Regions from separate parts of the Paenibacillus sp. EKM301P genome, predicted to be linked through region 1. Evidence: predicted binding sites of a transcription regulator. Region 1 holds the regulator's gene; the other holds the start of a gene.
The links. The regulator LexA, encoded in region 1, represses DNA repair genes until DNA is damaged. The targets are predictions, from matches to a motif close to CGAACATATGTTCG.
Positions count from the first base shown of each region.

Region 1 (16,385 bases):
ATATCGTTTTCCTGATCCTCTTGCTCTACTTAATATTATGTTTTGACTTTCTTGTATTTCTCTTTTATGGAGTGATCGAGAAACCACAGATGAATCGGGAGCGATCAGATCCACCATTAGAGTGGACAACTTTTTCTGAAACTCTTCAATTGGAAAGTCATTATTTTCTTTTGAGTACAGCTGCATAGTTTCAGGTGGATCTTTAAATGTAATCGGATATTGAGTATTGAAGACACCTTCATTAGCTATTTTGTCAGCAATTAATTTACCGAAAACGATACCCGCTGCAAATGCTTGCCCAGGGATTCTTCCCATACCAAGAACACCATTAAATTGAGCTTCTCCAGTAGCAAAAACACGATTCAAGTTTATAACTTCAGCATTAGCATTGATTTCGATTCCTCCTGAAGAATAGTGCATTGTTGGTGTAATTTTGATTCTTTTATTTTTAACCACATTAGTGCTAAATCCATATTTTTTAAATCTTTCATTCAATATATTTTCATCAGCATGGCTCATATCCAAGTACATATCCTTTTTTTGCTTGATGCAATCGAGTTCAAAATGTAAAATCTCGTCAATCATTTCATGGTAATCATCTCGAGCAATGGCATCACAAATATACTCATCTTTTAATAGTTGAATTCCTTCCTCATCTACTATTTTCCCTTGACTTAAAGATACAACTCCGCCCAATAAAATTTGTCTTCCATTGTATATTGACCAAGGATGAGACATTACTGTAGACATTCCCTTTAATCTTGCACCCATTTTTTTAGCTAAGATAAGCGTTTCTCCAGTCGAACCCGGTGAATTATCATTGTAGTTAAATTGCCCCGCATATCCTCCCGTAGCTAATACCAAATAATTAGTATATATCCTGATAAATTGATCTAATTGGATGTCATAAAATAATGCGATAATTCCATCATTATACTTTTCCAAATGAATCAAAATTTTATTACACAGCGGTTGTTCAATATGTTGTAACAAACAATTAATTAATTTCTTTCCTCCCTGTGATTTAATCAAACATTCAGGCATGATACCAAAGGATGTTTTCTCATAAGAGATTCCTAATTCCTCGAAAAAATTTATAACTATGTTGGAGTTTCTATATAGCGTTTCAATAACCGATCGATCTGCTCCACATTTATCAATCGTAAGATTAATAATATTATTAATATCATTCTCTGATGGAACACGTGTATTTGCGGCTGCAAGAAAGGAGTTGCTCTGTTTGGGCGCATTCTTTTTTGTTGTAATCGTGTACTTGATATTGTTTTTTGATAAATAATAAGCAACAGCAAGCCCCGATATACCCGTACCAACAATCAGAATTGGAGTGTAGTGTTCTACGGATGTTACATTTCGTTCCATCATTCTATCTCCCTTTTTAAGATGCAGATATTATCTTAGGCTGAATCTCACAGTCCGTTTTCCACTTAGATATATATGTTTGTTACCGATGAAGAATGGAATCTAAGTGAAATATTTTTCCTAATTGTACAAATTTATTACTTATATTGTCAACTTCGTCTAAGAAGTAATTAGTCCGACTTTGAAGCAGGGATATTCAAACCAATCAATCTTTGATGGCACTAGCTTCTAGGACTGGAAGCTTCTAAATTTTCAAAAGGGCATATTATATTACCGGGAAGCCGCTTCGAAATATATTTCAGAACATATCTTAGAACATGAGAATATAGAGGGAACCATTATCAAAAAAATAGGGAAGCTGCTTTGTGATTTTAATACTGATTCCATTTGAAAAATATGAAATGGAGGGAATATTGTGCCACGAGCTTCGGTCATACTGCCAGTTTACAATAATGCAGCTTTTGTCTTGGAGGCAATACACAGTATTTTAGCTCAAACTTATACGGATTTTGAATTAATTGTTATTGATGATGGTTCGACAGATGGATCTACCTTTCTTATTTCACAAATATCAGACCCTAGAGTGATAAAAATCTTCCATAATACCAATCGAGGGTTGATCGCTTCTTTAAACGAAGGATTAAAAAAGGCCAATGGTGAATATATCGTTCGTATGGATAGCGATGATATTTCTACGCCAGATCGACTAGCTGTACAAATCGCATTTATGGATCAAAATCCATTGATTGATGTATGCGGTGCTGCTTTTACTTCATCTAGTGGGGGATCAATAAAGGTAAATCCGGCCAGTCATGACGAAATAAAAACATGGCTGTTATTTCATTGTTGTATCTGCCATCCTGCTATAATCATGCGCAATAGCATGATCCGTCGGCTTGGCGTTCAATATGATAGTAATTATCCTCATGCCGAAGATTACGAGTTGTGGAACCGACTAGCTTTCCAAGTACAAATGGCGAACATCCCCATAAACGTATTGTATTATCGTCAACATAATGGACAAGTGTCCAATCAGCATAGAGCTATACAAGATGCTACTGCTCGGAGAATTCGTCAAAGACAGTTTAGTAAGTTAGGCTTGGAATTATCAGATGAAGAGAACCAGATTATGCTGGATATTCTTGAGTTTAAAATTAATCCCTACGATTATGATAGTTACACCAGAGCTTTAGGTTTTGCCAACTGGGTGCTGGAACAAAACAGTAAGTATTTAGTTTATAACCAGGAACTATTAAACATGGCGTTTTCACGGTGCATATCCCATATTCCTTATTAACAGAGAGATAAGCAAGTGATCCGGTTGGAAAGAAGATACTCTAATAGCACAAGCTTTTGAAGTTTTTGCAAAAAGGTGATTAGGCTCTGCCGGTTTAGCTGGTTGAGCCTTTGTTTTGTTTGTCTGTATGCCCTGTCACAAAACGCAGCTATACATATATTAGAAGTACAACAATCGAAGGAGGTTAAAACCATGGGTGCATGTGAAGGCGGCTACAATATGTGGACTTCTACAGCGGCAATTTTGGTGCTTTTTATCCTCTTGGTTATAATTACTAAAGCATTTTGGATTTAATTTTATGAAAAAACTGTTAGGCAACATACTTCACTTTTTTTAGATGGTAAAAGTTGAACCCAATGGTGCATAGGTTATTTGGCAGTAGCCATAGTAATCTCTTCCTTTTGGTTAACTAAGTTTTTACAGCGTACTTAGGGGACCATGCCATAATAGGTTGTTGCGCTTATTGGGTTCTGCTGTCAATGATCAACATGGATTATACATTGAAATCTTACATTATTCGCATAATATATTGACATATGGTCAATTTTAGAGAAAAATAGACTACAACAATATAAAAATTTTGGAATTTTTATGTGAAGGGTGGATATGGCATGAAGCATACACCTACGATTCGGGCGGAACTAGATAGATACCTAAAACAAGAGGGTCTGAACCTGACGCAATTCGGGCATATTGCAGGCATTAATAGGGGAATAGTTAGTGGCATTGTAACAGGCAATAGTTCTATGTCTGTTAACCAAATTGATAGAATTACAGAGGCTATGGGTTTACCAGAAGGCTATTTTTACGACTTATATGTAGAAAACTATATCATCGACATTCCCCCCAATATGAGGAGAATCGAACCATTTTTGTATCGCTGTGCAGAGTTGGACAAGCTGGATGCGATCCGTCGAGTGGTGGGAGCTATCATGGACAATCTACTCTACTCACCCAAACTATTTGACATTGCAGAAGAATTATTAGCGCAGGAACGACATGATGCTGCACTATTGCTCTATGAGAGTGTAGCAGAAGTGGAGAAATATCAACATTCTGAACGTTTGGCCATCTGTCAATATCGGATTTTCACGATTCAGATTGATGACGATCAAAGCCGCAATCTTAGGGCAGCCATACTTTTTGAGCCTTATGTCGAGCGCCTAGACGAAATAGAACAACTTGATGCATTGAAGGACTTAGCTAATGTGTATAGGTCTTTGCGTAAATGGGATAAGGTTGATGAAATAGCGAGAAAAATGAGAGCTAAAGCGGAAATCCAATACACTTTGAAACATCACCAGAGCAGCCGAGAACGCACTGAGTCTACTAAGAAGCTAACTCGCCCCATGTTTGTGTACATTACCTATGCCGATTTATTGTGTGCAAGTGTCTGTGAAGCCCGAGGCGACTATCAACAAGCTTTACAATATACATACGCCTACACAGGTTTGGATTGGGTCAAAGAGACTGACGAAGATACCCAATACTGGATTAGCTTGTTTCAGCATTGGGCAGAAGGTAATACTTATGTTAATAAACTTATGTCCGGAAACACTAGTGTGCTTCTAGACTTTGTTGAATATATAGGAACAACCGCCAATGAAAGTGAGAAGCTCTCAAAGTTGTTGAACATTATTATAGTAGCTAACCGATACAATTTGGATATAGATGGTGTACTTACAAAATTTAAAATAGACATTGATGCCTCTACTCAACTCCCGACATCTACTGATATGTACACCCAACAAGTGGTACCTGACTATATTGCATTGTTTTGTTATGAAATGGCCTATTATAATTTAAATAGGAAGAAGTACAGTGATGGTTTTAAACAATTATTATGTGCAATGGTAAAAGCACATATACTAAACAATGAAACATATTTCATAAACTGTACAGGTCTCTTTGCACATTTCCAAGCATATGCGTCTCCAGAGACCAGAGAAGAGTATTTTAAACTATTAGAAAAGGTGTGGTTAGACAATGTTGAAAAAAATGGCACTGTTAATCGTTGCGAGTAGCTTTTTATTTTTTATAACTGGTCCCGTCCTGACGCAACATATTCAGATCCTTGTACAAATTGGAGGTGCTTAAGCACAAAACTCTGCTAGCCTTATGGTTAGCAGAGTTTTTTAGTTAAAGGAATTGTTACACTATGCGCCGAATGAGTCGCTGAAGTGATCAGTTTTGAAGCATACATATAAATATTTTGATGGCACAAAGTTACTTCGACACACTTAGAATAGTAGATTTATTATGTAATCATTCCAATATTCTGAGAGGGGATATTATTACTGGTGATGAAACTGCAGAAGCAAACGGGAGAATAGACTACAAAAAATAGATTACTATAGAGAAATTAATATATTGTATGAAGCGACAAGAGTGACACAAGGCAAACCGTAATCATAGTGAAGCTGGGGCCGTGACCCAAAAGATCGTGTTACGCCGCATGGAGTGTAAATAGGTACTGTATGGAACACTGAGCCTCAGATTAAGCTGAGGCTTATTTTCATGTGTACCAATTTACGAACTTATCAGTGTGACTGATAACGCGTGGGCTATCAACGTTATAAAGAACGAAATCACAAAGCTGAATGGGTTCGCTGCTGCTTTTTGGTGACTCATTCCGTTCATTGATTTAGCAAATGATTGAAGATATGCTTGTATGTAGTGCGGGGTTGGCATTATTGATGATTATTGCTTCATTCATTGCCGTCTTATCCCTTCATCAATCATTTCTTATGGAAGGAATCCCTTCTGTTCCAGCAAATCCTCTGTGACCTTCCACAGTTTTTGCTGCATCTTGGGATCTCCTCCAGGTGAGACTGGTTGAATAGATTTCCCAGTTCCGACGTTAAAGTATCCACCTGTTTTTTTATGATATTCCGGATCTACAATTAATCGGGTGATGATATCTGCTCCTCTTCGCGGATCTCCAAGATGAAGGATTTTCAACAATCGTTCTAATAGAGGGGCAAACCAAAGTTCTCGTCCCAATCCGGTAACATTGAATCCTGGATTTAGTGCATTTACGCTGATTCCCGTATCCGACCATCGTCTTGCCAGTTCAGCAGTGAACATAATATTCAATAATTTGGTCTTTCCATAGATGGGCGATGAGCCACGAGCGGTAAAGGCAGTTGTATCCGTTAAATCCTCGGGGAGCTTCAAAACTCCATGGCGGCGTGAAGCTTCGGAGGCAACATTGACAACTCTGGCCTTGCCTACGTTCTGCAGGCACGGTTTTAGTGTATATGTTAACAGCCACGGCGATAAATAATTTATGGCAACCATTTCAGGAAACCCCTCGGGAGTGACGCGTTGCTCAAAAGCATGGATACCCGCATTGTTTAACAGCACATCAATATTAGAGTATGCGGCGGCTATCTCATCCCCGATTCGTTTAACATCCTTCAGTACCGATAAATCTCCATAAAAAAAGTCAACCTTCGCTGATGGGCTAACCAGCTCAATCTGTTTTCTTGTAGCTTCAGCACGTTCTCTACTCCTGGCAGTCAAAACAAGGTCAAAGCAGCCGCGTTTTCCCAATTCAACTGCGACTAGTTGTCCAAGACCACTGGTGGCACCTGTTATGACAACGGTAGTATTTTTAGACATTCGTCATTTCTCCTTCATGTGTTACAATTTTATTGGAGTAGCCAATTCGGTGAGTTAGTACATTTGGTTGACATATGTCCACTATAATAATTTGGTTGATATATGTCAATCAAATTCGACTTGTGGTTTTTTTAACGAGAGAAAGGTGATTGAAGATGAAATATAATGAAGTTAAAAATGAACCAAGGGAGAAATTGGAGATTGAGTTGGGCGAGCAGCTTAACGCACTTATCAGCGCTTCACACGCCCTGAATGTCAGAGCTGCTGCGAAATTTGACTCCTCCTTACAACCTGCCGCCTTCCATATTGTTCGTTGGCTGTATTCTTATGGCCCAACAAATGCCGCCACTTTAGCGGAATCAACTGCGATGGATCGAAGTTCAGTGAGTCGTCTTGTCAAACAGCTTGAGTCTTTGGGGTATTTGAACAGAGAGGCCTCCCGAAGTGATGGACGAGGAATTGTATTATCTCTTACTGAGCATGGACAGCAAAAATTAATTGATGCGCTTAAGGAGAAAGAGTCCGTTTTCTATGAACGAATTTCGGACTGGGAAGATGCTGAGCTTCATAATTTTAACCAAATGCTTAGGCAATTTAATGGACTCCATCGCCACGGAACACAACCTTAAGAAGTGACCCGCATGTAAACACTTGCAAACAATATCGTCACTTTAAGATATCGGCTTTTATTTTTTCATAAGCAGCTTGGATATAGAGTAGAAGTGGATAATGAAATCTACCCGAATGTGTATTTTTTATGTCAGACAAAGCTCCCCTTACTTTGACAATCAATAAGCAGTATGTTTATGGATGATGATAAATAGGAAGGAAAGGATGAAAATAATGAGTATGAAATTAGGAAGGAAAACTACTTTATGTTTCTCCACAATTGCTCTCTTATTTTCAGTTTTGTCCCCGCTATCAGCCTCGGCAGATGTAGCAAGCGTCACCCATGACACCTATACAAACTCTTTAAATCAGGAATTAGTTTCATCTCAATTAGTAATTTTTAAAGATGACACAGCATATACAGATGTATCTATTGTCGGGAAGAGAGTGAAATTTTCGATAAGTGGTTTAGAAAACCCGTTTAACACTAATTATTACAATCGATTAGTCTGGACTAGTACTGATGAAGAACCCAATATAAAAAATATTCTGACAGTAAAAGTTGCGCCAAAGACAGGGTCGCTTTACAGTTCCAGCAACTATGAAAACCTTTCACTGATAAAACAAAAAGTCAACTCTGACTCACCTGTATATGGATGGATTCAACTAGAATCCAAAGAGTGGGTTAAAGCAGGATCAGCTATAATCAAATATTAGAAAATTCCTAATGTGTAGTATAAGTAAATACTATAAATAAGCGAAATCCCCGCCAACCAGCTAAGGTAGTGGGGATTTTTCAATATAAAATAAGACTTCATCAACTATTGACAGAGTTTTTTAGAAAATTGTTGAAAGTAGTGTTCTTAAGAAGGGAAAAGTGTTTCGAAATCTGGAAAAACGCCATCACTAAGCCAACGGGTAGGGCCTTCAAAACTTCCATCGAGTGTAGCGGTAGCATAATCTCCATTGGAGCCATACAAAGTAATAGAGATATTTTTTATTATTTGTATTTAATGTTATAAATGTGTAATGATTTTGTACATAGTTCATTAGTTGTGAAGAATATTCCTTACTTGTCTTTGTTTGTTACGATATGTTCATAAAAAGTTCACTTACATGAAAATTTGGTTGCAGCTAAAATAATCACATCCAAAAATGAAAGGTTGAATTAAATGCCAACAACTAAAAAGGAAAGCTTTTACTTTGGGGTTATTATGTGTTTTGGAATGGTCGTTATTATGACCTTCTATAATCTTTTGATTAACGGATTGATTGGAAAAATTAGCTTGATTACCATTGCTGTTGAATTTCTAATTGGATTTATTATAGCGCTCATTTTAGATTTATATATCGTGGGTCCTGTAGCAAAAAAAGTTGCTTTAAGTCTACCTTTTGATAAATCCAAAAAAATATTTTTAATTATCACGATTTCAACATGTATGGTGTTCGGAATGGCCTGTTCTATGTCTTTCTACGGTTTATTAACTTCAATTCTAAGTCAGGGTATTGGCGATCATTCATTATTTGAAGCCTATTTAGAAATTTTTATAAAGAACTTTGTTGTGGCCTATCCATTACAATTATTGGTTATGGGTCCTGTTGTTCGAGCCTTGTTTATAAAATTTATAAAGAAAAGCGGGCAAGTGGGACCTTATAAAAAAGTATTAAATTAAATAATAGAGCAAATCCATTGCAGCAATGTTAAGCTAATGAATGGTTTTACAGCTAGAAATGCTTAAGTTATGAAAATCGGATACAAGTTTGAGGAAGCTATAACTGGCGGGATTGGTAGTTTGGTGTATTATTTAACACAAAAAAAGCAGGAAGAATTCTTCCTGCTTTTTGCTTGAAAATAATTATTAACGTCTGCGTTGTCCATCATTCACGCTAAACAGATTAACAGCCAGTGCGTTACCTCTTGCACGCGCATTGGCTCTTTGGTTGGAACGGATGTTTAATCTTCTTCTTCTCAATTCACGGTTGCTGTGTCTTCTGCTCATAATATCACCTCCCTTCAAAGAAATGAAGGTACGGTTAAATCTTAATGATGTTTATGCTTACGCTTGGAAATTTTGATATTTAATGCGTTAGTTGCGAGTGCATTTCCGCTTCCTGTTTTAGCAGCTGCGGCTTGAAAGACTTTAACGACCAGATATCTGTTTTTCCCGATGCGATGCTTATACGTTTTAACTCTATTTCTGATCATCTGCATAACTCCTTTGCTTTAGGTCTGCTATATACATATGTCAATTGTGCTAGTAATGTATCAGCATAAATCTACTAAAGACAAAAAGAAGCTAGTACCTATGTTCCTAAATGTTTAACAAAAAAAGCTCATGCTAGCCTGCGTTCGCCTTCCCAACTTTACGTTATAGAGGAAGGCCACCGTAGGTTCATATGTGTCAAATTTCCATTTGTTTAGCTAATAAAAGTAAACAGTTTAAGATCAGAGTGGAACTATCTCGGATATGGGGCGGATATAATAGTAGAGACAATATAGGTTGCTGAAAAGGAAAGAATAGTTGGAGACACATACATAGTAAATATAACAAAAATATAAAACCGGCTCGCCTAGGCGGCCGGTTTTATATTCGTGGTAGTATAACGGGGAAGAAAGCACGATAAATCAGTGGAAGTCCCGGAAGAGTCCAACAACCTTGCCCAATATGCTGACGTGTGTCAGTCGAAGTGGCTCAAAGGCTGGATTTTCAGGTTGAAGCCGGATATGATCTTTTTCTTTGTAAAAGGTTTTAACTGTAGCCTCGTCTTCATCTGTCATAGCTACTACAATGTCTCCGTTATCAGCGGTCTGCTGCTGACGCACGATTACATAGTCTCCGTTAGCAATACCAGCTTCAATCATGCTTTCGCCTACAACAGATAACATGAATATTTTATCCTCACCAACAAAGTGTTGGGGAAGAGGAAAGTAATCTTCAATATTTTCTGTCGCCGTAATAGGAAGACCAGCGGTTACTTTGCCGACGACGGGAACACGACTAATGGAGTAATTAATCAAGTTGCTGTTATCCGATTCGTCTTGACCGAGTAATTCAATAGCCCGTGGTTTCGTAGGATCGCGGCGAATGAGTCCTTTTTTCTCCAAACGATCCAAATGACCATGAACCGTAGAACTGGAGGCCAATCCGACTGCCTCGCCTATTTCGCGCACAGAAGGGGGGTATCCCTTTAGACGCACTTCATTGCGGATAAATTCAAGAATGGCCTGCTGGCGGCTCGAAATCTTAGACATACCGTATCAACCCCATTTAGTAACGTTTGGGAAAATTATAGCATAGAACCTCCGTTCGTACAAACATAAGTTCTAAATAATCCCTAAAAATATTCACGAACTTTTGTTCTCTTTTCTATTGAACAAAACAAACGTTCGTGTTATATTGTGAAAAACATAAGAACAAACGTTTGGAGGACGCGGCCAATTATGAAATATAGCACTTATCAAAGTATTTTTCCGATGAATTTAGAGAATTTACAGGAGACCCGAAAAGAGGGTAAGGTACGTTTGTTACAGGCTCTTACCAATACTCTTTTACTTAAGCTTCTTATTCTAGTAATTATCGTTTGGGTTGCAGGGGCAGGTGTACTTACGGTTTTCGCAGCACCTCCAGTTTCCAATGAAGAAGTGATTAAGCTGACTGTACAACCTGGAGATACGTTATGGAAGATTGCCGTGAATCATAAACCGGAACGAATGGATACACGGGTATATATTGAAGGAATTGTACGTATTAATGGTTTGGAGGATCGGGGAGTTCAGGCAGGTCAGGTACTTAAGCTCCCACCCTTCTGATCTATAAGACTAAAGAGCTTGTCAAGGAGCGCAATGAGGGAGCCTTGACAAGCTCTTTTCTACATGTCAAAGTGTATTATATCTTTGCTTTTATGGAGGGGACACAATTTGGATATAGACAGTTTGGTACAGCGCATTAATGAATTAGCGCGCAAAGCAAAAGCCGAAGGATTGACGGAAGAGGAAACCACGGAGCGCGCCAACCTTCGGGAAATTTATTTAGGCAACATTCGCCGTAATTTTCGGCAGCAACTTGAAACCATTGAATTTGTGGACGATGATACGTCGAAGGGAAATGGCGGGCTGAAGCATTAATGTTGCTAAAGCCTGCATCATTTGCCTTTTGTTATTAGGTATCTTTCTTGGTATCTATATAGATCAGCTTTAAGGCAATTGTTTTAATGTAATATTTATTGGGAAGGGAATTGAGAGATGGCCCGATCATTTGAAAGAAAAGTACGTAAAAACACAGCGCATTTAAATAAAACGCGCAAGAAACAAGGCATTCAAACCATTAACGGCGCAGGTTCAGCAATGGACATTTTCCGTGGCCGTAATATTACTGTGCCAATCATGCTGGCTGGTCTTGCTGTATTGTACATGCTTATGAGTTACTTTTTGACTAAGACCGGCATGCGGGGAATGGATTGGCTGGTATTTGGCTTGTACTTGATGCTGGCTGTTATCTTCTTCATTCGCCGTCCTTATTTAAAAGTGGGAAAAGATACCCTTTATATGTTAAAAGGTGGCAGAGAACGGCCGATGACGGCAGGGGACATGAAAGCCATCAAAATTGAAAAGGGTTACGTTACCGTTGAAAGAAAAGGGAAGGGCGGTAATTTTATTTTCACAAAATCACTGGGACGCTATGATACAGATGCCATCGCAGAGCGCCTTGAAAAATTTGCACTATCCAATCAGATACAGGTAGATAAGAAATAACCGATTTAGCCTGTAGCTCTGTAAGTAAGGCCGTATGATGTTATTTTTCATATAACATGGTGCGGCCACTTGCTTAATATGGGCACACATAATGATCTGATTCGTGACCAAACAGACAAGCTTACATATACAGTGGAAAGAGAGTGGATAATTCGTATGACGATTCAGGCGATAATGTTTGATCTTGATGATACCCTTCTGTGGGATGAACGTAGTGTAGAAGAGGCATTTGATGCAGCATGTCAAACAGGCTCCCGAGAAACAGGCGCTGATCCGAAAACGCTGGAAGAAGCCGTACGCAAGGAAGCGCGCGCTTTGTATGAATCCTATGAAACCTTTAGTTTTACTCAAATGATTGGCATTAATCCGTTTGAAGGACTGTGGGCGAATTTTACAGCAGGTGAGCAACCTGAATTCCGTCAATTGGAACAGTTGGCTCCTGTTTATCGTAAGGAATCATGGCGCAGAGGGCTTCAGCAACTGGGGATAGATAATGAGGAGTTGGCGGAAAAGTTAGCTGCCCAATTTGCTTCAGAAAGACGTGCACGTCCACATGTATATGAAGAAACGTTTGAAATTCTGGATCAATTGAAGGGACAATACAAGCTGCTATTGCTGACAAATGGTTCCCCTGATCTACAACAGGAGAAGCTGGATGGAGTTCCTGAATTGGCTCCTTTTTTTGATCATGTTGTCATTTCAGGTTCTTTTGGTCGGGGCAAGCCTGATCCTTCTATATTCCAGCATGCTTTGGGACTTCTAGGAATTGAACCTGGACAAGCTTTAATGGTAGGAGATAAGCTGACGACTGATATTCAAGGGGCTTTGTCAGCTGGTGTACATTCGGTGTGGTTGAATCGGAACGATAAAACCAATACTACAGAGATCAAGCCGAAGTTCCAAATCAAGCATTTGTCTGAGTTGCATGGAATTATTCAATCTTTAAAGTAAATAATCTACAGTCTTCTAAACAAGTATAAAGAAAACTCCCTTCGCTCGATATGCTACAGAGCAGAGGGAGTTTTCTTATTGACACAATACATCGTAATTATGCTGTAGTGAATGTTGGATCTTCGAACGGTTCAGCAATCCATCCATTTTCTTCAATGAACAAGCGGACTGCGACGATCTTTTGATTTTCCATTAAAGTGAAGAAGTGCGGTGTATTTTCAGGAACAGAAATAACGTCGCCTGGTGAAAGCTCTACATTAAAATAGCCGATCTCTTCAGAGCCTTTAATGATAAAAATCCCTTTACCAGCAACAATGGCGCGGATTTCATCCTCGGTATGGGTGTGAATTTGCTCGAACTTGGCCAGCAGATCCTCCAAATTCGGCGTTGCTTCAGATAAAGTGATGACGTCCCAGATTTTATATCCGCGACGTGCGGCTAAATCTTTGATTTCAGGTTCAAATGTTTTAAGAACAGCGGCTTTTTGATCATCTGTCAAAGTAAAGTTTTCTTGCAGCTCCCCTGGCAGCTTGGAAGCATCCCAGTGTTCATACAATACCTGGTAGCTCTCCAAAAATTCACGTACTCGCTCTTCACCGCTAATTCGCTCATTCGTATTGCGTATAAAAATTTCTGCCATGCACAAATCCCTCTTTTCCACTTGGATTAATGTTGTATAAAGAATACCATGTCTTAACCAGTTGTACAATACAGGCTGAAGCATTTATGTGGGAACGACTATAGTAATACGATACAGTTTAAAGACGTTCGTCTATAACGATGCATACTACAAAAATAGATCAGCTAAGTCGTTTGTAAAGAAGAATAGCCTGCATAAAACGTATGTTTTTACTTCAATCTATCTAAATGATACGGTTTCTGCTAAACTAGGATTTAACGTTTTGCGGGGGTGAAGAAATTTTGGATAAAGTTAGCTTGCAGGATGCGTTACAACGAAGAATACTCCTTCTTGATGGGGCTATGGGCACTATGATTCAGCAGGAAGACCTTTCTGCCGCTGATTTTGGTGGGGAAGAGTTAGAAGGCTGCAACGAGATGTTGGTCTTAACAAGACCGGATGTCATTCAAGGGATTCATGAAGCATACTTGGAGGCCGGAGCAGACCTGATTGAAACGAATACATTTGGAGCGACATCCGTCGTTTTGGCGGATTACGATATACCAGAACGTGCCCGTGAAATTAATCTGGTGGCGGCCAAACTGGCGCGTAACGCGGTGGATAAGTACAGCACTGCGGACAAGCCTCGTTTTGTTGTAGGAGCTATGGGTCCAACTACAAAAACCTTGTCTGTCACAGGCGGTGTTACATTTGTAGAGCTGATTGAAAGCTATCAGGAGCAGGCTTTGGCGCTTATTGAAGGTGGGGTAGATGTTCTTCTGTTGGAGACCTCACAGGATACGCTTAACGTTAAGGCAGGTAGCATTGGAATTCGTCAGGCTTTTGAGCAGACAGGGATTGAGCTTCCATTAATGATTTCTGGCACGATTGAGCCGATGGGAACAACGTTGGCCGGACAAAACATCGAATCCTTCTGCATATCACTCGAACATTTACATCCAATCTCGATTGGACTGAATTGTGCTACAGGTCCAGAGTTTATGCGTGATCATATTCGTTCTTTGTCTGAAATGTCCTCTGCAGCTATTAGCTGTTATCCAAATGCGGGCTTGCCCGATGAAAATGGTCAATACCATGAATCGCCGGATTCATTAGCTCGTAAAATGGCTGCTTTCGCTGAAAAAGGCTGGTTGAATATTGCGGGAGGCTGTTGCGGTACTACTCCAGAGCATATAAGAGTAATGAGTGAAAGTATGGCGCAGTTTGAGCCTCGTCAGCTCGTAGGTCATCATCCTCCTGCCGTATCAGGCATTGAGCCAGTATATATTGAACAGGATAATCGTCCGTATATGGTTGGTGAGCGAACAAACGTTCTGGGTTCCCGGAAATTCAAGCGTTTGATCGTGGAAGGCAAATATGAAGAGGCGTCTGAAATTGCGCGCGCTCAGGTAAAAAGCGGAGCACATGTCATTGATATTTGTGTGCAAGATCCGGACCGTGATGAAATGATAGATATGGAAGCGTTCTTGAAACTGGTTGTAAACAAGGTGAAAGTACCATTGGTGATTGATACCACGGATATTAAAGTTATTGATAAAGCACTTCAATATTCGCAAGGTAAGGCAATTATTAACTCCATTAATTTGGAGGATGGTGAAGAGAAATTTGAGAAAATGGCTCCTATTATTCATAAATACGGCGCTGCTGTTGTTGTCGGAACGATTGATGAACGTGGACAGGCAATTGCGCGTGAGGATAAGCTCGAGGTAGCTAAGCGTTCTTATGATCTGTTGGTGAACCGTTACGGTCTGGCAGCGGAGGATATCATTTTTGATACGCTCGTATTCCCAGTAGGAACAGGGGATGAGCAATATATCGGTTCGGCTAAGGAAACGATTGAGGGCATACGTATCATTAAAGAAGCGCTTCCTGGGGTTCATACTATATTGGGCATTAGTAACGTATCCTTTGGCTTACCGGAAGCGGGTCGTGAAGTGCTCAATTCTGTCTATTTGTACGAATGCACCAAAGCGGGACTGGATTATGCAATTGTAAATACGGAGAAGCTTGAACGCTATGCATCGATCCCCGAGCATGAACGGAAATTGGCGGAAGACCTGATCTATAAAACAAATGACGATACGTTATCTGCATTTGTAGCAGCTTTCCGTAACAAGAAAGTGGAGAAAAAAGAGAAGATATCAAACCTTTCGCTCGAAGAACGGCTGGCTTCCTATGTAGTGGAGGGAAGTAAGGAGGGACTGATCCCGGATCTGGAGCAAGCGCTCGCTAAATATTCTTCTCTGGAGATTATTAACGGACCGCTAATGAAAGGGATGGAAGAAGTAGGACGTTTGTTTAACAACAACGAACTGATTGTTGCGGAGGTTCTACAAAGCGCTGAAGTAATGAAAGCATCCGTGGCTTATTTAGAGCCGTTCATGGAGAAGAATGAGTCCTCAGTAAAAGGTAAAATTTTGTTGGCTACGGTTAAAGGTGATGTGCATGATATAGGTAAGAATTTGGTGGAGATTATTCTATCCAACAATGGTTACCATATTGTAAATCTGGGTATAAAAGTACCACCAGAACGCATCATTGAGGCTTATCGTGAAGAAAAGGCTGACATGATCGGCCTGTCCGGTTTGCTTGTTAAATCGGCACAACAAATGGTGCTAACCGCGCAGGATTTGAAAAATGCGAACATTGATATTCCAATAATGGTTGGTGGAGCTGCCTTAACGCGTAAGTTTACTAAAAATCGTATTCGTCCTGAGTATGATGGGCTGGTAGCCTATGCGAAAGATGCTATGGATGGACTGGATATTGCCAATAAGCTTATGGACCCTGAGTCCCGTAAAAAAATGGCCGAGGACATGAAGGCTGAGCAGGAGGCGGAAGCGGCAACGGTCGTGGAGGTCAAGCCGCTCCCTAAGCTAACTCGGGCTGTACGTTCTAACATTGCTCAGGATTTGCCCGTCTATATCCCGCCGGATACGGATCGCCATGTACTGCGTAACTACCCACTGAATTATATTCTGCCTTATGTGAATATGCAGATGCTAATGGGGCATCATCTTGGCTTAAAAGGCAATGTTGAGCAACTGCTAGCTTCGGGGGATCCGAAAGCGATTCAGTTGAAGGAAACCGTAGACAGCATCATGTTTGAAGCTGTTACAGACGGAATTATT
Region 1 is NZ_JAALFM010000006.1:320,911-337,295, reverse strand. Features, by position in the region: gene HFD99_RS17140 (FAD-binding protein) at 1-1,383, opposite strand, end outside; gene HFD99_RS17135 (glycosyltransferase family 2 protein) at 1,796-2,677, shown strand; gene HFD99_RS25750 (hypothetical protein) at 2,870-2,971, shown strand; gene HFD99_RS17125 (helix-turn-helix transcriptional regulator) at 3,289-4,701, shown strand; gene HFD99_RS17120 (SDR family NAD(P)-dependent oxidoreductase) at 5,423-6,301, opposite strand; gene HFD99_RS17115 (MarR family winged helix-turn-helix transcriptional regulator) at 6,457-6,930, shown strand; gene HFD99_RS17110 (hypothetical protein) at 7,145-7,627, shown strand; gene HFD99_RS17105 (DUF2798 domain-containing protein) at 8,083-8,583, shown strand; gene HFD99_RS17100 (hypothetical protein) at 8,770-8,910, opposite strand; gene HFD99_RS17095 (hypothetical protein) at 8,952-9,116, opposite strand; gene lexA (transcriptional repressor LexA) at 9,537-10,163, opposite strand; gene HFD99_RS17085 (LysM peptidoglycan-binding domain-containing protein) at 10,353-10,721, shown strand; gene HFD99_RS17080 (DUF896 domain-containing protein) at 10,830-11,036, shown strand; gene HFD99_RS17075 (hypothetical protein) at 11,154-11,663, shown strand; gene HFD99_RS17070 (HAD family hydrolase) at 11,820-12,614, shown strand; gene HFD99_RS17065 (1,2-dihydroxy-3-keto-5-methylthiopentene dioxygenase) at 12,712-13,254, opposite strand; gene metH (methionine synthase) at 13,536-16,385, shown strand, end outside.

Region 2 (16,385 bases), on a different contig from region 1:
TTATGGCGTTCATACATTCCATTTTTAATATAGATATCAAGTGCTGCCTGAGACAAAATGGATGTGTCAACATATCTTTTATAGGTACTGAACGTCTTTAATAAGTTTTCTGGCAGTACCGCAACCCCTAATCGCAAGCCAGGGAAAATGATTTTTGAGAAGCTTTTCAAGTAAATAGTGTGCTCTGTCTGATCGTATGCATAAATGGGATCAACAAGATGATCAACTCCCAAATCAGCCATATAGTCATCTTCTACGATGTACACATCATATTTGGCAGCCAAGGCAGCTATCGTTTTTCGTTCTTCCGTGTTATATGAGATACCAAGAGGATTATGATGCCTTGACATGGTATAAAAAAATTTGATGTTACCCTGCTTAAATTGGTTCTCCAACTCATAAAAATCTAGACCTTCCGCTGTCCGTGCAATCGCATTGACGGGTATGCTCTCTTCCTCCAAAAAACGCAAATAAATATCGTAGCTGGGCTGCTCGACCAAAATCTTTTCTTTGCCATTGGGAAACGGCATTTTCGCGAGTATTTCTAATGCTTGTTGAACACCTGAAGTAACGATAATCCGATCTGTTTTTGCAAACACCTGAGTATCAGCCAAATGAGAGACGAGCGTATGTCGCAATGTTTCCAATCCTTGCGAATCCCCATATGTGAACAGATGATATTTGTAAGTGTCAATAGCCTGATTTAGACAATGCTGAAAATCTAGATATGGAAATACATTTAAATCCGGGGATGCTGAAGCAAAATCAACGTAGTCGGAAATATGGCTATGGTGTACGTCACTGGGGTTTTCCACTACATAGTATCCGCTTTGCGGTATGGAATAAATGGCATGCTTCCTTTCAAGTTCAGCATAGGCTCGCAGAATTGTGCTTTTGCTGCACTTGTATAGCTCCGAAGCATCACGGACCGATGGCAGCTTGTAACCAGATCTATATTGTCCCTCGCGAATTTTAAGCTCTATATCTAATAAAACCGAAACATATTTTTTCACGATATCCTCCTGCCTGTTCAGTACATCCTCTTTATATGCTTATTCCTTCTTATGTTTCTGTACACGCTTGATGTTAACATGGTTTTTAGATAAACAGGATACCTCTTTTCACTAAACTGTACCCATACAGTCTCCATTCATAAATCATTGTAACCTCGATAAAGGCTGTAAGCGTTATAGCTCATTAACATATTGAGACGGTAGATGTGAAAAAGAGGCTGTTTCTTCATGCTGGAAGAAACAGCCTTACTTAGTGATGATGTATGGATACGCCTATATAGCCACTTATACTGTACAAGGGCTGTAGGCGGGAGAGAGTAGAACGATGGTCAGGTAACGAAGAAGATCGGATTAGTAGTAAGGCAGTAAACTAATCGCTGTCAACGCAGCAAGTGGCAGAATCAAGCGATTAAAGCGGCGACGTCCGTATGGGAATCCATACGCATAGGCGGGTACTGGGACCGGGTAAGGGTACGGATAAGGGTACGGAGGATAAGATGCATAGCCGCCATAAGCACGGGAGCCGCATCCACAATTGTTGGGCGGATAGGGGAGATTAACATTCTCCATTTCTTCTCCACCCATAGGAACGGCTAAGTATATCTTTTCATCATCCACATGCTCTACTATTCCGTCATACATTGTCCCATCCTTTACCCATACGCATACATAACGATGCATATGCTGTTGACATAGTGTTTTAGCATCCATCTGTTGCGATGCTGTAACATTTTCGGTTATCATGCTTTTTTCCATGGTTGTTTCCTCCTAGACTCTTGCATGTATACCGTATGTTATTCAAAAACGGGCTATGTGCTACATCAAATTGGGCGAATTCCGGCTACAAAAAAAAGAAGCACCCCGGGAGCTCTTGGCAGAGCCCCTCTGAACGGACGTATGACGGGAAGACTTCTTCCGCAGCATACGTCCGCCGGGGTGCTGTATGATTAACTTGTCGGCTTAGCTGTATTATAACAACAGTTTGAAACTGTATCTGTGATCCGTATCACATTGTTTCAAAATGTTTCCATAACTACACGAGAGCCTCCACCAGCCTGCTCTGCGGGAAGAACAACCAGCTTGCGTGGGAGCCGGGCCCGCAATTCAGGCACATGGCTAATCACACCAACAGATAATTGATCGTGATGCAGCTTTTCTAGCGAGGTAATCACTGTGTCAAGCAGTTCGGGGTCCAACGTTCCAAATCCTTCATCCAGAAAGAAAAATTGTAGAGGGTATTGGCCCCGCAATTGAATTTGAGCCGACAGCGCAAGCGCAAGCGACAAAGAGGTCAGGAACGTTTCGCCGCCGGACAAGGTCGATACCGGACGTTTGACCCCACCGTTGGCATCATCACTAATGACAAAACCACCGCTGGAATCTACTTCTAGCGCATAACGCTGCTTAGTCAGAAAACGTAGGCGGCGTGAAGCGGATTGGCTGACCTGCATGAGCTGCTCTTCGGCAATATATTCAACGAAGGCATTGCCTCGAAAAACAGACTGGAGCTTGGACATTTTTTCTGCCTCGCTACGCAGATGTAAACGATTGGACTCCAGCTCCATCCAGCGGACGTGCCGACGCTGCAAGTCCTCTAAATCACGTTCGGCCTTGGCGCGATTCTGAAGCGCCTCTTCGTCGCGTGCACGGCAATCACGCAGCCTCGCAGTGGTCGTTTCCCACTGTTCCTCTGTTATTGTTGCTCCATTCAACTGCTCTTCGACATGTTTTAAGCGGGAAGACAGCTCCTTCTCCCGTTCTCGGTGCAAATTCACTTCACGCTCATAGCGTGTGGCTTCTTCCGGTCCCAAGCAGCATTCCAAGACCTCTGCTTCCGTAGCAAAAGAGGAAGCTTCCAGACGGATGCCCCAACGGGATGCTGCTGTCTGCCGTCTTTCTTCTGCCGAGTCGGAGGCCTGCCGCGCTATCAGTGAAGCATGAACAGCCTGATGCTTGCGTTCTTCCGCTTCGGTACGGCGGCGTGCAGCGGCTTCGGCTCCGTTTTTCAGTCCCAACAAGCGTGAGGTCGCTTCTTCCAGCAATGAGGCTGCTTGGCCTTCTCCAACCCACTTTCGGAGCTGTTCTTGCTTTTCACGCAGCAAATCATCTTTACTTTGCAGCCCTGTACGACGGGCAATAATGATTTTGTCCTCCTCGATGATGCTTTGCTGTATCTGCTGTACACGCGCTGCCTTTTCTTCGAGGAAAGTCACGCTCGTCTCCAGTCGGGATCGCAGCTCCTCCGCACGCCGGTCGCGCTCCTGCATGGCGCGATAACGCTCCGCAGCTTGGTCGGGGCCGACATCCGGCAGCTGCGCTGCCCATTCGGCGCGCAGCCCCTCGCTGCGCGTGGTACATGCCTCGCGCTTGCTCCGCGCCTGCGCCAGGGCTGCAACCGCCGCTTCCTGCTCGGCGGCTGCACGGATACGCCGCTGCTGTCCGGCGGCGTCCGCCTCACGCAGTGCCTGTGCCTCGGCAGGCAGCGTATGCGCACGCGCTGCCAGCTCAGCCGCTGCACGCTCCAGCGCTGCACAGCGCTCCGCCCATACGGCGACACCACGAGGCACAGTAGCCGCAGGCGTAAAAGGCTCGCCCGTGGCGGCAGCGCCGCTGTCTGCGGCGGCGGGCTGCGTCAGCAGGCTGCGTTGCTCGTGCAACTGCTGGCGCAGTGTGAGACGCAGCTCCTGTAAGCCGAGCCGCAGGCGGTGCAGCTCATCCGGCGCAGCGGAATCCGCGCCATGGGCCGCAACAGCGGCAGGCGCGGGATGATGCAGAGAGCCACACACTGCGCATGGCTCTCCTTCGCGCAGCTCGGCAGCGAGATGCTGCGCGAGACGTCCGAGCTCCTCGGCACGAAGCTCGTGACGCAGCTGCTCCTCCTCGGCAGCCAGTGCCGACACGTCGGCTGTAATTTCCGCCTCTAGCGCCAGCAATGCCTCGATGCCTTCAGCCGCCTGTGCAGCAAGGACAGAACGTCGTGCCACCGTCTCCTGTATCTCCTGCTCCATTAGCTTTAGACGTTCGTCTGCTAGCGCAAGCCGTTTCTCCTGAGCTAAATACTCCTGTTCAGCTTCACGCCATTGCTCATGCGCTGTCTCCAGCTGTTGTAGCCGCTGCACAGCCTCTTGCAGCATACGCCGCTCATCTGCCCGCACTTCATTTTGCTTCAACTCCTGCTGAAGCTCCTGCTGCCGCTTTAAACCTCGTGTCTGTAACTCTTGTTCCTTTGCGAGACCTGCGGCATGCTCTGCAAGGGTTTGTTCGCTATGCGCCAGTTCGGCCGCCAAACGTTCTCTTTCGGTCCACAGCACTTCCGTATCACGTTCCAGTTGAAGTGCCTGCTCCAGTTGGTCGATCCGAAGCAATAGCTTCGGTTCTTCAGCACTGAGTGCTTGTCGCGCCTGCTCATCTGCTTGCACAGATACAAGCGCTGTCTCCGCTGCGGAGGCAGCCTGGACTGCCATCTGTTCAGCATTCTTTTGCCGTTTTTCTGCTTCGGCAACGGCTTCCTTCCAATCTGTCAGTGCAGGCAGCAACGCCTCCGCTGCAGAGGCTTGTCGCAGCTTGCGCTCCAGCAAAGCAATGCCTGGTTCCTGTCTTGCCATATCCTCCAACTCATTCACTCTTTGGCTAAGCTCCATGACCAGTTCCCGTGTTTTGTTCAGCACCTCCGCTTCCCGTGAAACACGCTCTAGCTCGCGGCGCGAGGCCTCTGCATGGTCCATCGCTTCTTGGAGGCGCAGCTTTACAAGCTCAAGCGCTTCAGCACTCGCATCCCCCAGCCCTTGCTGCTCCGCTTCCAACGACTTCAAGGCGATGTCGTTATCCTTCACACGACGGCTCAGCTTCTGAGCAAGTTGATCTCCGTACTTCTCCAGATGGAACAAACGCTGAAGCATCTGTCTACGTTCACTGCCCTTTAAGGATAAAAATTCCGCAAACTTCCCCTGCGGTAATACGACAGCGCGCGTAAAATCGTCCATTTTCAGGCCGATGTACTCCTCCACACAGCGCGTCACATCCTGTACTTTGTCAGCAAGTACTTCCTCGCCGTCTTCTGTATATGCAATAAAACGGCTAAGCGTATTATTAACCGATACGCCTCCTGCACGTTTGAAACGTCGTTCTACACGGTAACGGCGAGGTCCTTGAGCTGACATTAATTCAAATGTAAATGCTACAGACAGCGTATCCTCGGCATGATTCATGATGCCTTGTGTACCATTCACCGCCCGCTCCACTTTACCGTACATGGCCAACGTAATAGCATCTAGCAATGTTGATTTACCACTACCCGTTGGACCAAAAATTCCGAACAGCCCCGTTTCGGTCAAATCGTCAAAGCGAATTTCCTGCGACTCCCGGTAGCTTTGCAATCCCGCCAGTTTCAGAAGGATCGGCTTCATACCTCATCCTCCTCAGCGTGGTCTCTTGCATCATCCTGTTCTACCAATTCTAGAAACAACTGTACTAATCCTTCATCCGGCTGTGCTCCGCCCGTCTGTCGTTGGTAAAACGCCCGGAACAGCTCATGAACCGGCAGTTCTGAACGTTGCTGTTCCAACTGTGCCGCAGCCATTTCTGGGTACACGGGGCGAATATGAATGATGCCTTCACGGCTTTTGCGCAACCGTTGAATATCTCCCATTGACATTGCTTCATCCAGCGTAATTTCCAGGTCAATAAAGGCATCAGCATCCAGTCCTTCATCCAGCCAGCGATATACTTCCTCCAGACCTCCCCGTGCTCGCCACCTCACTAATGGGCGTCCACTGGTAATATACAGTTCCTCAACCTGTGCTGGCTTGCCGGCAATCACGTCAATTAACGTAACTGATTTGGCTTGTCCAGCTTCGGAAAAGCTATAAGCCAGCGGAGAACCACTATAACGCATCAGTCCATCGCCCTTCACATATTGGGGACGATGCAAATGCCCCAGAGCCGTATACTGCGCTCCAATGCTCAAAGCAGACGGATCTACGGTATAGGCTCCCCCGACCTGAATCGGACGTTCCGAATCCGACTCCAGCCCGCCAAGCACATATATATGGCTCATCGACAAATTAACAGTATCGGGCCGAAACGCTGTACCCAGCTGTGACATCAGCATCCCTACACGACGGCTATATGCCTCGCGTAATATGGTTTCATCCCCGTCTTCAGACAATAGCTCATTCAGACGAGACTCAGACGGATATGGCAAGGCCGCAATACATGCCATTTCGCCCGTTCGCGGTGTACGAACGCGCACTGCTTCCCCATGAGGCAGTCCCAGCAATGTAATTCCACGCCCGCTCACCAGCGGGGTGACCGAGGATACTCTTTCCGGCTGATCATGATTGCCGGCAATGACGACTAGCGGTCTTCCTCCAGCCGTAAGACGAGCAGATGCTTCATAAAACAATTGCTCTGCGGCGGCCGAAGGATTGACTGAGTCGTACACATCCCCAGCCATCATAATCAAATCAGCCTGCTGGTCGTCAGCCATTTTCACCAATTCTTCCAAAAACGCCTCCTGCTCCTTCAGACGGCTTCGACCTTCCAATGTGCGACCCAAATGCCAATCCCCTGTATGCAAAATCCGCATGCTATTCCCCCTCTCCCTATCTATATCACTACAGCTGCACACTCTCTCCAGCTTCTATAAAATACAACCATTTCTCAGCAACCTTTTTGCCTGTAATCTCTTTAATCACACGGGCATACAGCTCCAATTGAAAACGATATTGGTCTGTTAAATGTGACAGCGTACGATATTCGGTTATCCGGTCTGTTTTATAATCCAGCAGCACAAGCCCTTCGGGAGTTTCAAACAAACAGTCAATGATCCCGTTCATCAGCACTTTATCGTCCTGCCCGCTTTCCGTAACTGTCTTCTGTTCTGGCAACACCGCAGGTAAACTGTGGTTCCAGTAATCGGTTGCCCGCATGGTATAAGTAAACGGAAGCTCACGCTGAATACGGGATGAACCCAGCATTCTCTCCCCTAGCTCACTAGAGAAAAACCGTAATATTTTATTCGTATCCAGCGCCTTTGCATGAACATCCAGTAAGATACGTTGATTCAGCAAACGAGCTTTGGTTTCCTCAATAACCTCAGCGCTCATGACTCCATCTAGGGGCACATGCAGCATCAACGTATGATAGACCGTCCCTCGTTCTGTAGGAGTCAGTCGCTGATTTCCCATAAACTTAGGTCTGCGCAAGTGTAATTGACTGCCCCTAGTGTCAGAATCTTCGCGATCCTCTGGTAAGTCTGATTGTTGGGAGATAGAAGATAGATTCAGCCAATCATCAGATTCTATCTCCTGCATCTCCAGCCATCTTTTCATCTCTGTGACCGATGTATTGGCTGCTGTCTTGCCCGCCCGTTCATACGGGTAGGTCCAGGAAAGAGCCGCAGCAATATCCGTTTCACTTTCTTCGTCTAATTCGATTAGCTCAACATTTCTCAGTGCTTCTGTTTTCTTTTGGCGTTCTTCGGCCGATACCTCTTCTCCACGATCCGAGTTCACACGAGAGCCAGAAAGTGTTTCTGAGGCTACGATTTTAAATAACCAGTCTGCCCCCGGCATGTGTTCCAGTCTATGATAGTACCCCTCCTGATCCCCTGCCGCTTCCCTCAGCGAAGTTGCAGAAGGATGCCGAATCAATGCAGGACCTACCCAGTCCAGATAGCTGCGACCTGCCGCCAGCATATAGTCGGGTAGTACTGTTTCCGCATGTTCCTTGGCACGTGCCCAACCTGCTGCGCGGGAAGCGAGATCCTTCACGGTTCCGGTCATAATCAGCTTTTCACGCGGACGAGTAAGCGCTACGTATAGCACACGCATTTCTTCAGCCAAAAGCTCCAGCTGTGAGCGTCGACGGATCGCTAAATTAGGCAGCGTAGGGTAGCTAACGCGGTTTTGTTCCTCCACATATTTAGGACCAAATCCCAACTCCTTGTGCATAAGAAACGGCGCATTCAGATCCTGCTGATTGAACATTTTTGCCGTCCCGGCAATAAACACGACAGGAAATTCAAGTCCTTTACTTTTATGAATAGTCATAATGCGGACAGCTTGATCGGGTTCAGTCCCCCCGCTGATGGATCCTAAATCACCGCCTCGCTCCCGCAGACGGGAAATAAAGGTCAGGAATCGAAACAAGCCTCGGTTGGACGTAGAAGTCTCATACTGTCTCGCTCGGTCATATAAAGCCCGTAGGTTGCTTTGACGCTGTGAGCCGCCAGGGAGTCCACCCACCCAATCCAGATATCCTGTTTCCTCCAGCACATTCCAAATCAATACACTTAAGCTGCCTTGTCTGGCTTCCTGCCGCCATGCGTCCAAATTACGCAAAAATGAACGTAGTCGGGTAGACAACGTATTCCCGTCATTCCTATGGACTGGGTCAGGTGAAGATAGCGGGTCCTCAGTGAAAAGATCCATCTCCATAACATCAGCAGAGGTCTCTTTTAAACTCTCCTCAACTTGTTCAGTCTGTGCCGCCGCCAGCAATGCATCATAAAACATTCCATCCGGCTTCTCTAGACGAATTTGTGCCAGTTCATCTTCGGTCAAGCCGACAATTGGCGAACGAAGCACGGATGCAAGCGGGATGTCCTGCTGCGGATTATCAATAATGTGCAGCAGGGACAACATTACCTCAACTTCCGTTGCTTTAAAAAAGCCTGTCGTCTGCTCTCCAGAGGCTGGGATGCCCTCAAGCCGCAATTCTTCCACAATTAAGGGAGCCCATACGCTTGCTGAACGAAGCAATATGACAATATCACCGTAGACTGCTGGACGCATCGCTTTTAGTCCCCTGTCATAAATCAACAGTGGCTGTCCAGTATCTCCAGTCAGCTCCTTGATCCGTTGAGCGATTGCACGAGCCTCCAACTGAGCCGTTTCAAGCTCCGCAAGCTCGGCCAGCTCACTTTCCTGTAAAGCCGATTCGTCCCCCGTTTCAGACAACTCCGAAACCTCAGAAAGACCACGCCCGCCTTTATCAACTAACAGCAGCTCAGGTGCGTATGCAGATGTAGCGTCCTGCTCTGTCTTTTCGGGATAGGACGCGCCATGTACAAGCCACGCTCGTTCATCGTACTCAATTTCCGCCACATCCACACTCATAATCTGGCGGAACACCAAATTAACCGCATCGACAACTTCCTCCCGACTGCGGAAATTACGCGCCAGATCAATCAAAAAGCCATCTTCCTGTTCCTGCATGCCGTATCGTTGATACTTATTCAGAAACAGCCCTGGCTCTGCCAGCCGAAACCGATAAATACTCTGTTTCACGTCTCCCACCATAAAACGGTTACCCGGTTCCTCGCGCGATACCAGTCTAACGATATCTTCCTGTACGGTATTCGTATCTTGATACTCATCCAGCAGTACCTCGTCGAACTGCGCCTTGTATTCAAGTGCAGCATCGGAAGGTAACAGCTTGTACGGAGTAGAGTCGGGGTGTCTTAATATTTTCAAACAATAATGCTCCAAATCCCCGAAATCCACCAGTCCTTTTGACTGCTTGTGCTGTTGAAATCGTTCCCCGAAAGCAATCACAGTCTCCACCAGTTCGTCCATCAGAGGAGCGGTCGCATGCAGTTCCTCCAAATAAGCTTCTGCTCTCCGACCGAACAGGGAAGCCTTCATATCTGTAATCATTTTTTTGGCAGCCTCGCGCAGCGTCTTAACCCGTTCCTGCAATGCAGGCTCGGTTTGATCTTTTTTAACTGGCTTGAGCTTGCCAAAGGATGCTGCTTGAAATTGATCATACAAGGATGCCCACGGCTGTGTCTCGAGCTCTTGCAGTAATTCCTTCACCATCGCCGTATCCTCTTGCAATGTCATGGCATAGGGTGCAGGTCCGCCAGGCTGCATAGCTGTTTCATGCGCCTGTTCCAGCAAACTCGCTGCTCCGCGCAACGAAAGGGCAGCATCCGTCAAAATACTACGAACCCAGGGAGTCTCCCCCAAAGCTACTACATCCTGTACACGAAATGCTGCTGCCGTCTCGCGCAGCCAATGCTCCGGCCAAGGATGACTTTGAGAAAAATCATACAAACGCTGAACAAGCACATACATGGCATCATCGGTGCGTTCTCCACTAAACCAGTCGACCAGTCTGCGGAATGTGCTGCCTTCATCATGAAGCTCATATTTCTCCTCAAACAGTTCTTCTAAAAGCTCTTGGCGCAGCAATTCTGTTTCATGCTCATTCATAATCCGAAAGCCGGGATCAAGAGGAATGGCCTGATAATGCCTGCGGATGACCTCCATACAAAAAGAGTGAAGCGTCGTAATCGATGCTCGATTCAACAACGATAGCTGGCGACGTACATGTTCACTTTCCGGTTCCTGTTCCAGCACACGTTCCAGCGCTTCGCGTATCCGTTGACGCATTTCTGCGGCTGCAGCCTTCGTAAAGGTCGCCACCAGTAACCGATCTACACTGAAGCCGAGCTGAGAATCAACAATTTTGCGAATAATACGCTCTACGAGCACCGCTGTTTTACCAGACCCTGCCGCTGCCGCAACCAGCATGTTGTTACCGGATTCCGAAATGGCACGCCACTGATCATCGCTCCACATGCTTCCTTCCGGCTTCGGCAAGCCTTTAGCATTTGACGTGCTTATCATTGCTTCATTCCTCCTTTCCCTTCCTGTGTATGACTCAGCAGATCCCAGACCTGATCCTTACCCGGTTTCCCCCATTGGTTGTAACCACTGCCTTCCAGACTGTCGTCAAATTGACAAACAGGCTTAAAAGAACAGAAGGTACATGCCGTTTCTTGCTGGATGCGATAAGGTTCAATGGCAACATCGCCTTCCGTCATCCGTGTGCCAATCGTCCGAATATTGTTGCGCACCGACGCTAACAGGCTATCCCACTGTTCAGGCGAAGCAACGGAAGCACTGCTATAAAAACTGCCGTCTGCTTTCACTGCAACAGGTAAAATAGAGGAATATCCTTTGTCCAATGCTGTATCCATTTGCCCAACTACATCCCGATCCGCGAGCAATAATCCCTTCATCTTAAAACGTTTCAATAGCTCCTGACGCGCCTGTTCTGTGCTAAGACCGTTAGGCGATTGCAGCATCGGATTGTGGACGTGAAAATACAGTGTACCCGCCGGATAAGCAGTCTCGCCCAACCATTCCTCCGCCGCATTCAGCAGCACATCCAGGTAGGTGAGCATTTGCAAAGACAAGCCATAATACACCTCATGCAGTTTAAGATCCTTTTGACTGGACTTATAATCAATGACACGCAAAAGTAATCCTTTTTCTCCTTCTGCCACATCGACACGGTCAATCCGTCCGACGATTTCCATCACCACGCCGTTATCTAACCGGAAGCTTAAGGGAGGAAGCGGCTGACCTGGTCCGAAGTCCAACTCCAGCCCAATCGGCTCAAAGCTACCTCTCCGTGCATGTTCACCCAAAATTAACGAAGCACGGCTCACAATGTCTTTTAACTTGCGCAAAATATAGCCATACCGCTTGGAGCTCATTAAAATCTCGCCTTGCAGGCGAGGAGCAAGACGCTCCACCGTACTTTCCGCCTCTTGGCGACATTCCTCGGTAGTGAGGCTTCCCCAACTGACATTACGTTCACGCAGATTGATCGCCATCTCACCAAGCGCTGCATGGAATAATTGTCCGATATCCGGAGCCTTCAGACGATACATTTGACGTTCCTTCAAACGAAGACCATGAGAGGCAAAGTGAGAAAATGGACATGCGACAAAACGTTCCATCCGAGATACGCTGGTACGCAGCTTGCTGCCATACAGACGGCGGCTCGTTTCCTTCTGCATTTCGGCATGATTCTCGTAAAAAAGTGAGGTCAACAGCTGACGCAACTTGTCCTTCTCACCTCCCTGCTGGCTGGCATACCAGTTATATACCTCCCACCAGGGAGATAAAATATCACCGCCACGCCGCCAATGCCGTAATTGCGCAATGAGCTGCGGCAATGCCTCAGACGGATGGGAAGCATACTCCCATTGCGTCGTCCAAGCGTCTTCAGGCAGAGGGTATCCAGCCAGTGGACGTTCGTTCAGGCCAGGAAACAGTTGCCGCACATGTCGCACTAACTCTGACGGCAGCAATGGCTTGCCTTCTTCATCAGTCACTGCATAGCTCATCCACAGGCTTTTACCAGCAGAGGTAAGGGCCGTATAAGCGAGAAATCGTTCGTCCAACAGACGTCTTGTCATATCTGGCGCCAGGTCTACGCCTTGTTCATTTAATGCCGTACGTTCCTGCTCATTGAGCACCCCATCCTCATGGAACACAGCCGGCATTACACCTTCGTTCATCCCTATCACAAAGGCATGTTGAATACCGGATACACGCGTACGGTCCGTGTTTCCGACCAGTACCTGATCCAGAGCCGGTGGAACAAGCCCCATACGGAACTCAGCTAATCCCGTTTCCAGCACTCCCGCAAACAAAGCAGTATCCAGTCTCTCATCACCCATCATTTCGACGATTTGATCCAGCAGTTCAAGCACCGCATCCCATACCTGACGGTGCTCCTTCGCCTGCTCGGGATTTCCAGCTTCTTCTGCCTGATGAATGAAGGCGTCCAGCTTGTGACCGATTTCTGCATCCTCCAGCAACAGATATATGGCTTCACACTTCTCAAGCGCCGTTCGTGCCTTACCTATACGCTTCTCAAACGCATGTAAAGGCGTCACAATCACATCTCGGCACAACTCCATCAAATCCAGCGTTTCATCCCGTTGACGGTTACGTTCCTGTTCCTCCAGCTCCAGCGACAAACTGGGCACAGCCTGCCACGCCCGGCCATCTGTCCAGCGACTGCCTTGTATTCCGCAGGCCAGCACATAGTTTTCCAGACGGTCCATCTGCTCGCGGCTCACTCGACCGTCCAGCGGCAATAGAAGGTCTGTTTTGACCGCACGAAATACATCCTCATATCGCCAGCGTCGCTGCACAATATCCAGTGAAGCCCGAATCAATTCCACCAAGGGATGATGAAGTATACTTCTCCGCTGATCCAAAAATACTGGAACCTGATATTGCTTGAATATCGGTTCCACCCATGGCTCATAATCTTCAATATGACGCACAAACAGGGCCATTTCCCGATAACGCGCACCTTCATCGCGGGCCAGGCGGCGCATTTCGCGTACGGCTCCTTCCAGCTCGGCACGACGACTTGCCGCAGCATGCAGTTTTATGCCCTCAGGTTGTGTACCTGTCCATTGCTCTCGTAGCTGCTGTAGCCGCAGCCGCTGTTCCTGATTCCGCAGCCCTGTACGATGTTCGAAACTAGCCTCCAAATACGCCAACGCTGGACGTTCCTTAAACCTCGGCATCAGATCGGGGCGTAATAACTGTGTCTGCGTTTCAATCATCAGCTCCTCTGCCATTCCTTTAAGCTTGACGTAGGTAGCCGCTGAAGGATGAAACAAATCCAGCTCATGCGGAAGCTGTCCACTTTCGTAGCTTCGGTTACAGGTCAGCGCCACTGTCAGCGAAGAGGCGTGCAGCATAAGCTGCTCCACCACCTTGTATTCATGTGGTGTAAACCTCCGGTAGCCATCCATCCAAATGTCTGCTCCGCGCACGAGGGAAGACTGTGCAATCTGTTCTGTCAGCATGCGAAGCGTATCTTCACCATCGATATATTTAAGCGTCAGCTCCCGTTCAAAATCCTCATAGATTAGACTGATATCCTTGAGCTTGCCTCTTAATATCGGAGTGGACTCCCCCGCAGCATGCATTCTATCCAGTTGCTCCGGTACAGACCGAGCATCATTTCCGTACTGCTTTAGCTCTGTGAACAACGTATTCAACCGATCCACAAAACCGAGTTGGTCTCCCGAATCTTTAAATAAACTCAGTTCATCCTTGCGACGACGAATAATTTTATATAAAAGCATCTTCTTGCCTTCTTCTGTTACAGGCACCAGTGCTGAACCCCCTGTTTCCTGCATGACTAAATAGGCAAGACGATGGAATCCCATCACTTGGGCGCGCACCGACCCCTGAATACCGTTTCCGACTTCGGTGAGCAACGCATGCTCTGAAGCAAATGACGATTGCTCAGGCACAAGTAACAGCATAGGCTTACCTAGCGGCTCCTCGCGTAACATAGAGGTCATTTCATTACGGATTAACGTGCTTTTACCACTACCAGAGCGGCCAATCAATAAGCGGACCGACATGATGCCGCCTCCTTTCTAACCAACAACATTCTATTAAACAGTATAGCATATCAGGCAAAGGAGAAAAGAACGTACGTTTGCCATGTTGTAGCAATTGGGCTCTTCTCAAAAACAAAGAGTCCCGCAGGATGGCTTGGTGCAAGCCTTCTCTACAGGACTGATGTATACTAAAAATGAGTTTGTTTTCACCTATTTATCTTTATCGCCTAATAGTAGATTAATTTTGACAAGGGTATGAAATCTACAGCTGTGTCCGGCTGCGTACCTCAAAGATGGCAAATTTCAAATAATGACCTTCCTCCACACCTAAAATTTGGGGATGGTCCTTCCCTGCCGCTCTCCAATCTACCAGTCGGAGGATTTTGCCAGCATCTGCAGCCGCTTCCTTAATCGTGTCCAAAAACAGCTCCGGCCGCATATGGAACGAACAACTCGCCGTTACCAAATAACCGCCCTCATTGACGAGCTTCATTCCGTGAAGGTTGATATCTTTATATCCACGTGTAGCTCCTTTGACAGCACTCTTCGTTTTGGCAAAAGCCGGCGGATCCAGAATAACGACGTCAAAGGTACGTCCGCCACCCGCAGTCAGCGGCTTAGATGTATCTCCTTTGCCGCCCGCTCGCGCGGTGCGTTCCTCTACACCTTTAACCTGATTACGTAAATATTGAAAAGCATCGTCGACGACAAACTCGACGCGATCCTCAAAACCGTTCAGCTTCACATTATCCCGAGCACTTTCAATCGCATGTTCAGAAATATCAAGACAAGTTACTTTTTTCGCACCATGTTTACACGCATTGAGCGTAAAGCTACCTGTATGTGAAAAACATTCCAATACAGTTGCACCGTCCCAGAATGGGAATTCAACAACCTTACCACTTTTATTCACAGGCTTTATGACGGTTGTGCCGTCATCCCCTGGGTTTGCAGCTACTTCTTGCAACGTAATTCCGCTACGCGCTCCCCAACCTGTCATCAACGGCGCGATGGCCGCACGATTTTCACGCTGGTCAAAGAAATACCCCGTCTTTTGTCCCTCTTCGATATCGACCTTGATTTGTAAGCCATTTTCCGTCACCACCACATGGCGCGGGCAATCGCCGTACAAAGGACCCTTCGTCTGTTCCAACCCTTCCAGCTCACGGATGGATACATCACTACGCTCATATATACCAACTGGCCCCATTACTTCAACAAGTGCATCTCTGATTTCTTCCCTGCGCCGATCCATGCCAAGCGTTAACAGCTGAACGACCAATACATCACCAAAACGGTCTACAATCAGCCCAGGCAAAAAATCAGCCTCGCCGTACACCAAACGATAAGCGTTTCCTCCGGTCACAAAGCGTTCGCGGTGCTCCAAGCAATTGCGGAAACGTTGGGCAAAGAAGCTTTGGTCCATCACTTCTAGCGGCTCATAGGACATCACACGCACTGTAATTTGTGAAGCAGGATTATAGTAACCTGTCGCCAAATAACGCCCCTGATGGTTCAGGATGCTGACCAAATCACCGGCTTCTGGATCACCCTCAATCTTGGCTATTTCATTTTTAAACACCCAAGGGTGTGATTGCTCCAGCCTTTTTTTACGGCTACGCTCTAATATTACTGAAGGCAAAATCCTTCACTCCTATTCTTGGATTACTCAAAGTGTTAAAACATTTTGTTCGATAGGGGCGCGGCTCCGCCGATTCATTTGGTCTTACGATCGCTGGCGCTTCTCCAGCTTCAAATGAACCGCTTCGCTACTGCCCGCCTGTATGTCGACGTCACGCTTTAAAAGCTTGTGAAGATACTACAAAATGTTCGTTCCATAAAAAACTGCTCGGCCATGCTTGTCATGGCTGTCCTAGGTAGATCATAGGCTGTTACATAAGTATTCTCATTTTCACCTAGAAAAGGGGGGGCTAAAGCCGTGTTTATACATGTTATATTGCCGCTGTGCGGTGGGCTGCTTATTTTTTTAGGTGGAATGAAGCTGATGGAAGCTGCCCTCCGGCATTTGGCCGGCCCCTTCCTTACTCGCTGGCTAAACCGGGCTACGGTTTCCCCTTGGCGGGGTATGTTGTTTAGCTCAGGCATTACCGCCCTACTGCAAAGCAGCACCGCCGTAACGGTGCTGACGATCGGACTGGTCAATGCCGGGCTGTTGACCTACGGCCGCACGCTCG
Region 2 is NZ_JAALFM010000001.1:694,795-711,179, forward strand. Features, by position in the region: gene HFD99_RS03180 (aminotransferase-like domain-containing protein) at 1-1,013, opposite strand, end outside; gene HFD99_RS03185 (hypothetical protein) at 1,365-1,769, opposite strand; gene HFD99_RS03190 (AAA family ATPase) at 2,030-5,419, opposite strand; gene HFD99_RS03195 (exonuclease SbcCD subunit D) at 5,416-6,600, opposite strand; gene addA (helicase-exonuclease AddAB subunit AddA) at 6,629-10,648, opposite strand; gene addB (helicase-exonuclease AddAB subunit AddB) at 10,645-14,211, opposite strand; gene HFD99_RS03210 (class I SAM-dependent rRNA methyltransferase) at 14,453-15,832, opposite strand; gene HFD99_RS03215 (Na/Pi cotransporter family protein) at 16,130-16,385, shown strand, end outside.
Region 2: a site for LexA is predicted at 14,278-14,291, ahead of addB (helicase-exonuclease AddAB subunit AddB). Genes of this name have one in related genera too.